2 linked regions of the Gluconacetobacter diazotrophicus PA1 5 genome follow. The protein of the gene in region 1 interacts with the protein of each later gene in a pairwise test. Links are inferred from orthologs where the notes say so. Each region holds a gene or a part of one and is shown in the gene's direction. Other genes may lie near its edges.

Region 1 (7,799 bases):
GCGTGATTTTTCCGATGCGGTCGCGCGTGTCGCCGCGATCAGCCAGGAGCGGTCGCGCCCCGTCAAGCTGTCGATCGGCCACAACCTGCTGACCCTGTCGGCGGTCAGCCCCGACCAGGGCACCGCGAAGGAAGAACTGGACGACAATTACGTCACCTACGATTCCACGCCGCTGGAAATCGGCTTCCAGGCCCGCTACCTGAACGACATCACGGACCAGATCGACAAGGATGTCGAATTCGCGTTTTCGGACAGTTCCGCGCCGACGATCGTCCGTGACGTGGCCAGCCCTTCGGCGTTGTACGTCCTGATGCCGATGCGGGTCTGACCAGGACCCGACCCGCTGCGTCTTCGATCCGCTGCATCATGGCGCGTCTCGACCGGCTGGCGCTGACGGATTTCAGGAACTACCGGCACCTGGCCTGGCGGCCCGAGGCGCCCGTCACCGTGGTGACGGGCGAAAACGGCAGCGGCAAGACCAATCTTCTGGAAGCCCTGTCGCTGCTGGTGCCCGGGCGCGGCCTGCGCGGCGCGCGCAGTGCCGAGATGGCCCGTCACGGCACCACGATCTGGGGCGTCGCGGCGCGCTTCACCGGGCCCGACGGCGCCCCCTTCGACATCGCCACCGGCAGCGATCCGGCGCGGCCGGAACGGCGGGTCTTCCGCCGTGACGGCGAAACCCTGCGCAGTCGCGCGGCCCTGGCCGATCACCTGTCCGCCGTCTGGCTGACCCCGCAGATGGACCGCCTGTTCCAGGACGGCCTGCCGGGCCGGCGGCGCTTCCTGGACCGTCTGGTCCTGGCGCTGGAACCCGGCCACGCGCGCGAACTGGCGGCGCATGACCAGGCCATGGGCCAGCGCAATCGCCTGCTGGCGGCGGGACGCGCCGATCCGGGCTGGCTGTCGGCGCTGGAGGATTCGATGGCGCGCCATGCCGTCGCGGCCTCGGCCGCGCGGCTGGCGCTGGTGACGCAGTTGAACGGCGAGGCGGCGCATACGGTGCCGGACGGCTTTCCCCCGGCGCGGCTCGATATCCTGTGCCCCATCGTCCAGCAATTGCGCGACCGGCCGGCACTGGCGGTGGAGGATTGGCTGCGCGGACGGCTTGCGGCCGGCCGGGCGTGCGATAGCGCGCGCGGCGGTGCAGGGATCGGGGCCCATCGGGCCGACATGGCGCTGTCGGACCAGGCCAGCGGCCGCCCGGCGGCACAGGCCAGCACCGGCCAGCAGAAGGCCCTGCTGCTGGGGGTGGTGCTGGCCCACGCGGCGCTGATGACGCGCAGCCGGGGCGAGGCACCGATGATCCTGCTCGACGAACCGCTGGTGCATCTGGACGAGGCGCGGCGGGCGGCCCTGTTTCGCAGCGTGGGCGCGTTCGACGCCACGGTCCTGATGACCGGAACCGATGCCGATCAGTTCGCCCCGCTGCGCGGCCGGGCGGGATTCGTCTCCCCCCGCAATGGCGCGCTGGACGGGAAGCCTGTATGATCGCGTCTTTCGACCACGATCCCAATCTGGAGCATCTGCCCGGTATGTCCGATCAATCCAATCCCGTTCAGAAAACCGATGCGGATATGCCAGACGCGGATATGCCCAATTCGGACGCGACCGGGACCCTGCCCGACGATTCGGACTACGACGCGGCGTCCATTTCGGTCCTGAAAGGGCTGGATGCGGTGCGCAAGCGCCCCGGCATGTATATCGGCGATACCGATGACGGTTCGGGCCTGCACCACATGGCGTTCGAGATCATCGACAACGCGGTGGACGAAGCCCAGGCCGGATTCGCCACAAGCTGCATCGTGACCCTGAACGGTGACGGCAGCGTCACGGTGCGCGACAACGGGCGCGGCATTCCCACCGACATGCATGCCGAGGAAGGCGTCAGCGCGGCCGAGGTCGTGCTGACCAAGCTGCATGCCGGCGGCAAGTTCAACCAGAATTCCTACAAGGTGTCGGGCGGCCTGCACGGCGTGGGCGCCGCGGTGGTCAACGCCCTGTCGGAATGGATGGAAGTCCGGATCTGGCGCAACGGGCAGGAGCATATGATCCGCTTCCGCCACGGCGAGCGCGACGCCCCCCTGACCGTGGTGGGGCCGAGCGACGAGCCGCGCGGCACGCAGGTGACGTTCAAGCCCAGCATCGGGACCTTCACCAGGGTGGAGTTCGAATTCGCGATCCTGGAACGCCGGATGCGGGAACTGGCGTTCCTGAATTCCGGCCTGCAGATCGTGCTGCGCGACGAGCGCCACACCCCGACGCGCGAGGAGAATTTTCACTTCCAGGGCGGGCTGGCGGCCTTCGTCGAATGGCTGGATCGCGGCAAGTCGTCGATCGTCGATCCGCCGATCACCGGCAGCCTGCAGAACGAGGACAACGGCATCAAGGTCGAATTCGCCCTGACCTGGAACGACAGCTTCCACGAGACGATGCTGTGCTTCACCAACAACATCCCGCAGCGGGACGGCGGGTCGCACCTGGCGGGCTTCCGCCAGGCGCTGACGCGCGTGGTGGGCAAATATGCCGAAAGCAACGCCAGCAAGAAGGACAGCCAGTCCCTGGTGGGCGAGGACATGCGCGAGGGCATGACCGCCGTGCTGTCGGTCAAGGTGCCCGACCCGAAATTCTCGTCCCAGACCAAGGACAAGCTCGTCTCGTCCGAGGTGCAGCCGGTGGTCCATGCGGCGGCGTCCGACATGATCGCCCATTGGTTCGAGACCCACCCCAAGGAAGCGCGCGCGATCGTCGCGAAGGTGATGGACGCCGCGGCGGCGCGCGAGGCCGCGCGGCGCGCGCGCGAACTGACCCGGCGCAAGGGCGTGCTGGACGTGTCCTCGCTGCCCGGCAAGCTGGCGGATTGCCAGGAACGCGACCCGGCGCGCTCGGAACTGTTCATCGTCGAGGGGGATTCGGCGGGTGGCACGGCCAAGCAGGGACGCGACCGGCGCTTCCAGGCCATCCTGCCGCTGAAGGGCAAGATCCTGAATGTCGAGCGCGCGCGCTTCGACCGCATGCTGGGCTCGGCCGAGGTCGGGACGCTGATCACGGCGCTGGGCACCGGCATCGGGCGCGGCGACGTCGACCAGGGCGGGTTTTCGATCGACAAGCTGCGCTATCACCGCGTCGTCATCATGACGGACGCCGACGTGGACGGATCGCATATCCGCACGCTGCTGCTGACGTTCTTCTTCCGCCAGATGCCCGAGCTGATCGAGCGCGGGCACCTGTATATCGCGCAGCCGCCGCTCTATCGCGCCAAGCGCGGCAATGACGAACGCTACCTGAAGGACGATGCGGCGCTGGAGCAGTATCTGCTGGACAAGGCGCTGGCCAATGCGTCCCTGCGCTATGGCGACGGGCGGGTGGTCGCGGGGGCGGACCTTGCGGCCGACATGGCGTTCCTGCGGGACGTGACCCGCGCGCTGCAGCGCCTGACGCTGCGCGCGCCGCTCTGGATCCTGGAACAGGCGGCCATCGCCGGCGCGCTGAATGCCGACACGGCGACGGTCCAGACCCGGGTGGCCGCCCTGCAGGCCCAACTGGACGAGGTCTCGCTGCCCAACGAGCGGGGATGGAAGGTCGTGGCCAGCGCCGACGGGCTGGAAATGGCCCGCAGCGTGCGTGGCGTGGGCGAGGTCTATCGCCTGGACCCCGCGACCCTGCGCAGTGCCGAGGTCCGGTGGCTGGTCGAACGCGCCGACCGGCTGGCCACGGATTTCGCCGGCAAGGTCGAACTGACGCTGGACAGCACGACCCGGGCGGCCGACGGCCCGGCATCGCTGTACGAGCGTATCCTGGCCCAGGGACGGCGCGGACTGTCGATCAATCGCTTCAAGGGCCTGGGCGAGATGAACGATGCCCAGTTGTGGGAAACCACGCTGGACCCTGCCATGCGCACGCTGTTGCAGGTCAAGGTGGGCGACGTGGAAAACGCCGCCCAGGTTTTCTCGACCCTGATGGGCGATGTCGTGGAACCGCGCCGCGACTTCATCGTCGGCAACGCGCTGAAGGTCGCCAACCTCGACGTGTAGGCGATCCCGGCGGCGCCATGACACCCCCGATATCTGAGCAGAGGAGGGCACCGATGCCCCTGTCGATGCGCAGGCTTGCTGATCTGTCCCGGAAACTTGTCGTTGGCTTGGCCGCTGGGAGCTTGGCCGTCGGGGTGGCGCCTCGGGCCATGGCGACCGAAACGCCGCCGCAGATCGACCATACCTATGGCGTCTATGCCGACGGTCTGCGGGCGCTGACCATCACCGCGCGCTATGCCATCACGCCGGACGGGTATGCCATCCGTTCGACCATGCGCAGCGCCGGCATCCTGGGCTGGGTGGTCCGCATGAACCTGACGTCACAGGCGACGGGGCATTTCGTCCCTGACGGCGTGAATCCGGTCAGCTTCGACAGTGCGGGCTATTCGCGGGGCGCGGACCGGCATGTGGTGCTGGATTACAATGACGGACGCGCGCATATCGCGCTCGAGACCCCGCCCGAGCCCAGCCGCGAGCCCATACCGGCCGAATCGCTGGCCCCGGCGAAGGATACGCTCAGCGCCCTGATCCAGATGCAGCGGGCGGTCCGGGCGCACCATAGCTGCGACGGCTCCGCCATCGTCTTCGACGGCGCCCGCCTGCTGCGGGTACAGGCCTGGACGGTGGGCCAGCAGGATATGCCCGACGATTCCCGCCAGCCCTATCACGGGTCGGCGCTGCGCTGCGACTTCACCGACGTGCAGATCGCCGGTTTCCGCCAGTCCGACGGCCCCGGATCGGCGGCCCGCAAGACGATCCAGGGCAAGGTCTGGTTTCAGGATGTGCCCGGCGACGGGCTGACGATCGTGCGCGTCCTGTTCGACCATCCGAAGTTCGGACGGCTGGCCATCGTCATGCAGGGATAAGCTGGCCGGCGATGTGGGGGATTTCGGTCATCGAATCGGCGCCGATCGTGGCGCCGGCTTCCATGTCCGGACGGCCGTAGCCCCACCGGGCGAAGACCGAGCGCACGTGGGCGCCCTTGGCCGCGAAGATGTCGTTGTGATGGTCGCCCACCATGATCGCGCGGTCGGCATGGCCATGGGCCAGCCCGATCGTGCCCAGCAGGTGGGCGGGGTCCGGCTTGCGGACCGGGAAGGAATCGCCGCCGCCGATGGCGTCGAACCATTCCGTCAGTCCCAGTTCACTGACGATGCGCCGCGCCGCCGCCACCGGCTTGTTGGTGCAGATGGCCAGGGTCCAGCCCGCGTCCCGCAGCGTCTTCAGGGCATATTCGGTGCCGGGGAACGGTCGCGACTGTTCGGTCGCGCGCGGCGTGTAGTCCGCCATGTAGCGGTCCACGGCCTGCTGCACGTCGATTCCCGCCGCAGGCGTGCCGGCGTGGGCCAGAAGGCGGCGCACCAGGGCCGCCACGCCGTCCCCCACCATGCCGCGAACCAGGTCGGGCGAAATCCCGGGCAGGCCATACCCGGTCAGCAGCCGGTCGGCGCTGGCCGCCAGGTCCGGCAGGCTGTCCAGCAGGGTGCCGTCCATGTCGAACACGGCGATGCGGGGCGTGGGGGTGGCGGGCATGACGTCTCCTGCAAGATGGCGGTCGGCGGGATGGGCGATGCGATCGATCGCAGTATTTCGTAAACCTAAGTGATGCTCATGCATTGCGCCAAGGTTTGACAGGTCCGATGCCCGCCCGCTACCCGCATGCCATGAATGCCACCGTCCCGTCCGCGGCGCCCGCTGACCTGCCCGCCCATCGTCCCGCCACCGCCGTCATCCTGGCGGCCGGGATGGGGACGCGCATGAAGTCCGATCGTCCGAAGGTGATGCACCCGCTGGCCGGGCAGCCGATGCTGCGCTACCTGCTGGACAATGCCGCCTCGGTCTTCGACCGGATCGTCGTCGTGGTCGGGCCGGGCATGGAGCAGGTCGCCGCCCTGGCCGCGCCGCACGCCGTCGTGGTGCAGCAGGACAGGCTGGGCACCGCCCACGCGGCGGCCCAGGCCGCGGACCTGTTCGGGACCGGCGATGTCGCGGTCCTGTATGGCGACAACCCGCTGATCACGGCGGACAGCATGCGCCGCATGCTGGCGTGCCGGGCGGGCGAGGGGAACAGCGAGGGGGCGGGCCTGGCCCTGATGGCCATGCGGCCGCGCGATCCCGGACGCTATGGCCGCGTGGTGACGCAGGACGGGCTGGTCCGGCGCATCGTCGAATGGGCTGACGCGTCGGACGAGGAGCGGGCGATCACCCTGTGCAATGCCGGCGTGCTGTGCGCGGGGGCGGAGGATTTCCGCCGCTGGCTGGGTGCCGTGCGCAACGATAACGCCCAGGGCGAGTATTATCTGGGCGACGTGGTGGCCATGGCGGTGGCCGAAGGACGGCAGGTCCGTGCCGTCGAAGCACCCGAGGACGAGTTGCGCGGCATCAATTCCCGTGCCGAACTGGCCGAGGCCGAAGCCTGCGTGCAGCGCCGGCTGCGCGCCGCGGCGCTGGATGGCGGGGCGACGCTGGTGGCGCCCGAAACGGTGTTCCTGGCCGCCGACACGGTGCTGGAACCCGACGTTCTGGTCCAGCCCCATGTCGTCTTCGGGCCGGGCGTGACGGTGCGGCGGGGGGCGGAAATCCGCGCCTTCAGTCATCTGGAAGGCTGCGTGGTCGGGCCGGGGGCGCTGATCGGCCCCTATGCGCGGCTGCGGCCGGGCAGCGATGTCGGGGCCGCCGCCCATGTCGGCAATTTCGTCGAACTGAAGGCCACGACCCTGGGGGCGGGGGCGAAGGCCAATCACCTGTCCTATCTGGGCGATGCGACGATCGGCCCGGCGACGAATATCGGCGCGGGCACGATCACGTGCAATTATGACGGGGTGTTCAAGCACCGGACGGACATCGGCGCGGGATGCTTCGTGGGATCGAACGCGATTCTGGTCGCCCCCGTCAGCATCGGCGACGGCGCGCTGGTTGCCGCCGGCAGCGTCATCACCCAGGACGTGCTGCCCGACGCCATGGCGCTGGGCCGGGCCCGGCAGACGAACAAGGACGGACGCGGGGCCAGCTTGCAGGCGGCGCTGCGCAGGAAGAAGGAACAGGGCTGATGTGCGGCATTGTCGGCGTCGTCGGGTGCAAGTGTGCGACCCCGGTCATCTTCGACGCCCTGCGGCGGCTGGAATATCGCGGCTATGATTCCGCCGGGATCGCGACCCTGGTCGACGGCCGGATCGAACGACGCCGCGCGGCGGGCAAGCTGGACAACCTGGCGGCGCTGCTGGAGCGCGAGCCGCTGGCCGGCGTGACCGGAATCGGCCACACCCGCTGGGCGACCCACGGCGCGCCGACCGAGAACAATGCCCACCCCCACGGCACCGAACGCGTCTCGGTGGTCCATAACGGCATCATCGAGAATTTCGAGGAATTGCGGCGCGAGCTGGAGCAGGCCGGTCACGTCTTCACGACCGAGACCGACAGCGAAACCGTCGCCCAGTTGGTCGATTTCCACCTGGCGCGGGGCCTGTCGCCGCGCGACGCGGCCTTCGCGGCGCTGCGCCGGCTGGAGGGCGCCTATGCGCTGGCGATGCTGTTCGCGGGTCATGACGGGCTGGTCATTGGCGCGCGGCACGGCGCGCCGCTGGTCGTGGGCTATGGCGAGCAGGAGATGTTCCTGGGATCGGACAGCCTGGCCCTGGCCCCGCTGACGCGGCGCATCGCCTACCTGGATGACGGGGACTGGGTGGTCGTGACGCGGGACGGCGCCGAATTCTTCGATGCCTCCGGCGAACGGGTGGAACGCGCCGTGCGCACCACCGCGCTGATCGC
Region 2 (3,612 bases), 590 kb from region 1 along the record:
CGACCAGCGACACGTGGAATGACCGTGCGTCCGGCGAACGGCGCGAGCGCACGGAATGGCATCGGGTCGTCATCTTCAACGAACGCCTGGCGGACGTGGCCGAGCGGTTCCTGCGCAAGGGCCGCAAGGTCTATCTGGAAGGCACGCTGCAGACCCGCAAATGGACCGACCAGTCCGGCCAGGAACGCTACACGACCGAGGTCGTGATAGACCGCTTCCGTGGCGAACTGGTGCTGCTGGACAGCAACCGGGGCGGCGAATCCGGTGACGATGCCGGCGGCGGCGGATATGGCGGCGGGTATTCCGCGCCGTCCGCGCCCCGGCAGATCGGCGGTGGCCGCGGCGGCAGCGCCGGGGGTCCCGGCGGGAGCGGCGCGGGCGGCGGCAATCCCGGCGGCGGCTGGGACGCACCGCATGGCGGCAGCGACCTGGACGACGAAATCCCGTTCTAGGCGGGACGCGCCCCCGCCGGGGGCGAATCCGGCCGGGCGGCGCGTTTTTTCCCCGGCCGGACTCTGTGCTATCGTGCGGCGTGACGCCGCCGGCCCCCAGACCGGTTCCCGCCACCCCCGCCTCGCCCACGAGGCGCGCAGGGTGGCACTGACATGACGGATATGCCTTGACCGAAATTCCCGATCCGCCGGAACCGCCGGCACCCTCCGACATGATTCCGGTGACGATCGAGGAGGAGATGCGGTCCTCCTACCTCGCCTATGCGATGTCGGTCATCGTCAGCCGCGCCCTGCCGGACGTGCGGGACGGGCTGAAGCCGGTGCATCGGCGTATCCTCTATTCAATGCGCGAAAGCGGATTCACCCACGACAAGCCCTATCGCAAATCGGCCCGCGCGGTCGGTGACGTGATGGGTAAATACCATCCGCACGGCGATTCATCGATCTACGACGCCATGGTGCGCATGGCGCAGTTCTGGTCGATGCGGGTCAAGTTGATCGACGGCCAGGGCAATTTCGGTTCGGTCGACGGCGATTCCCCCGCCGCCATGCGCTATACCGAAGCGCGGCTGGCCAAGGCCGCTTCCTTCCTGCTGGACGATATCGACCGCGACACCGTCGATTTCCAGCCGAACTATGACGAGAGCGAGCAGGAACCGAAGATCCTGCCCGCCGCCTTCCCCAACCTGCTGATCAACGGCGCCTCGGGCATCGCGGTCGGCATGGCGACCAACATCCCGACCCATAATCCGGCCGAGATCATCGACGCCACCCTGGCGCTGATCGCCAATCCGGACCTGACGCTGGACGACCTGATCCGCATCGTTCCCGGCCCGGATTTCCCGACCGGCGGCATCATCCTGGGCCATGCCGGCATCCGCAGCGCGTTCGAGACCGGGCGCGGCTCGATCCTGATCCGCGCCCGTGCCGAGATCGAGGAACTGCGCCGCGACCGCAGCGCCATCGTGATCACCGAGATCCCGTACCAGGTGAACAAGGCGACCCTGCAGGAGCGCATCGCCGAACTGGTGCGCGCCAAGCAGATCGAGGGCATTTCCGACATTCGCGACGAAAGCGACCGGTCGGGCATGCGCATCGTCATCGAAATCAAGCGTGACGCGACGCCCGAGGTGGTGCTGAACCAGCTTTACCGCTTCACACAGCTCCAGACCTCGTTCGGCGTCAACATGCTGGCGCTGGATAACGGCCAGCCCCGCCTGATGGGGCTAAAGGACGTGCTGGAGGCCTTCATCACGTTCCGCGAGGATGTGATCCTGCGCCGGGCGCGCTTCGACCTGAACAAGGCCCGCGATCGCGGTCACCTGCTGGTGGGCCTGGTGATCGCGGTGGCCAATATCGACGCCGTCATCGCCCTGATCCGTGCCGCCCCCGACGCCGCCCATGCGCGCGAGGCGCTGATGGCAACGGCCTGGGACGCGGCGGATGTCGAGCCGCTGTTGGCGCTGATCCAGGACGAGGGCAACGTCGTGACCGACGGCAAGGTCTACCTGACCGAAGCCCAGGCGCGCGGCATCCTGGAACTGCGCCTGCAGCGCCTGACCGGGCTGGAGCGGGAGAAGATCCAGCAGGAACTGTCCGAGGTCGCGGCCCGGATCAACGAATTGCTGACCATCATCGCCAGCCGCCCGCGCCGCATGGAAGTGATGTGCGAGGAACTGGCGGCGATCCGCGCCGAACTGGCGACGCCGCGCATGACCGAGATCGCGCAATATGCCGGCGACCAGACCGACGAAAGCCTGATCGAGCCCGGCCAGATGGTCGTGACCATCACGCGTGAGGGCTTCATCAAGCGGACGCCGCTGGACGTCTTCCGCGCGCAGAATCGCGGCGGACGAGGCCGGACCGCCGCCGGACGCCGGGGCGACGACATCGTCGTCCGCTCGTTCAACGCCCATACCCACCAGTGGGTGCTGTTCTTCTCGTCGGGCGGCAAGGCCTATCGCGAGAAGGTCTGGCGCCTGCCCGAAGCCAGCCCGACCGCCAAGGGCCGGGCGCTGGTCAATTTGCTGCCCGACCTGGGCGGCGATTCGATCACGGCCGTGCTGCCGCTGCCGCAGGACGAGACCCTGTGGGAAAACCTGCACCTGGTCTTCGCCACCGCGACGGGCAACGTGCGCCGCAACCGCCTGAGCGATTTCCGCAACATCCGCTCGTCCGGCCTGATCGCGATGAAGCTGGATGACGGCGACCGGCTGATCGGCGTGGCCACCTGCCGCGAGGGACAGGATGTGTTCCTGGCCACGCGGGCGGCGCGCTGCATCCGTTTCCAGATCACCGACGACACGCTGCGCGTCTTTGCCGGGCGCGACAGTTCGGGCGTGCGCGGCATCCGCCTGGCTGAGGGGGACGAGGTCAACAGCCTGTGCGTGCTGAACCATGTCGAGGCGACGGTCGAGGAACGCGCGTCCTTCCTGCGCATGGCCAATGCCCGCCGCCGCGCGGAAAACGCCGCGCTGCAGGCCGGCGAGGAGGCCGAGGAGGTCGCCGCCGAACCGTCGGACGACGAAGCACTGCCCGCCGATTCGGTCATCGATCCCGAGCGGTTCGCCGAGATGGAACAGGCCGAGGAAATCCTGCTGACCGTCAGCAACGCGGGCTTCGGCCGCCGTTCGTCGGCCTATGATTACCGCGTCAGCGGGCGCGGCGGACAGGGCATTGCCAACATGACCTTCAACGGCGGCAAGCGCGGCAGCGAGGTCGTGGCCACGCTGCCGGTCATCAACGGTACCGACGTGATGCTGGTCACCGATGCCGGACGCCTGATCCGCGTGCCGGTGGACCAGATTCGCGTCATGTCCCGCCAGGCCAGCGGCGTCACGCTGTTCCGCCTGGACACCACCGAGCGCGTCACCAGCGTCTTCCCCGTGATGGATGACGGCGATGACGATGCCGAGGACGGCGGTCCCGACGCCCCGGCGGCGGAGGACGAGAATGCCTGATGCCACGCCGCGCACGGGGTTTTACCCCGGCACGTTCGATCCGATGACCAACGGTCACCTGGACATCGTCGAACGTGCGGCGCGACTGGTGGACCGGCTGGTGGTGGGGGTGGCGGAAAATACCGGCAAGCAGCCCCTGATGCCGCTGGACGAACGCGTCGCCTGCGTGCAGGCCGAAACCCGGGCGGTGGCGCAGCGGA

What was found. The genes of interacting proteins can lie anywhere in the genome.
Region 2: the proteins of gyrB (region 1) and gyrA interact in binary tests that used the Escherichia coli proteins (3 or more experiments, as listed by UniProt). The link is inferred for Gluconacetobacter diazotrophicus PA1 5 from one-to-one orthologs.

Annotation. Positions count from the first base shown.
Region 1 is NC_010125.1:1,800,573-1,808,371, forward strand. What follows is about bases 1,240-4,302. They hold gyrB (DNA topoisomerase (ATP-hydrolyzing) subunit B), read left to right. Parts: upstream 1,240-1,574; coding sequence 1,575-4,031; downstream 4,032-4,302. Other genes in these bases: recF (DNA replication/repair protein RecF), read left to right, coding at 1,240-1,488; GDI_RS08435 (DUF3108 domain-containing protein), read left to right, coding at 4,181-4,302. In the rest of the region: dnaN (DNA polymerase III subunit beta), read left to right, coding at 1-328; more of recF, read left to right, coding at 367-1,239; more of GDI_RS08435, read left to right, coding at 4,303-4,897; GDI_RS08440 (HAD-IA family hydrolase), read right to left, coding at 4,884-5,564; bifunctional UDP-N-acetylglucosamine diphosphorylase/glucosamine-1-phosphate N-acetyltransferase GlmU, read left to right, coding at 5,696-7,081; glmS (glutamine--fructose-6-phosphate transaminase (isomerizing)), read left to right, coding at 7,081-7,799. UniProt on the Escherichia coli protein: DNA gyrase negatively supercoils closed circular double-stranded DNA in an ATP-dependent manner to maintain chromosomes in an underwound state.
Region 2 is NC_010125.1:2,387,587-2,391,198, forward strand. Bases 277-3,612 are described here. They hold gyrA (DNA gyrase subunit A), read left to right. Parts: upstream 277-619; coding sequence 620-3,412; downstream 3,413-3,612. Other genes in these bases: ssb (single-stranded DNA-binding protein), read left to right, coding at 277-452; coaD (pantetheine-phosphate adenylyltransferase), read left to right, coding at 3,405-3,612. In the rest of the region: more of ssb, read left to right, coding at 1-276. UniProt on the Escherichia coli protein: A type II topoisomerase that negatively supercoils closed circular double-stranded (ds) DNA in an ATP-dependent manner to maintain chromosomes in an underwound state.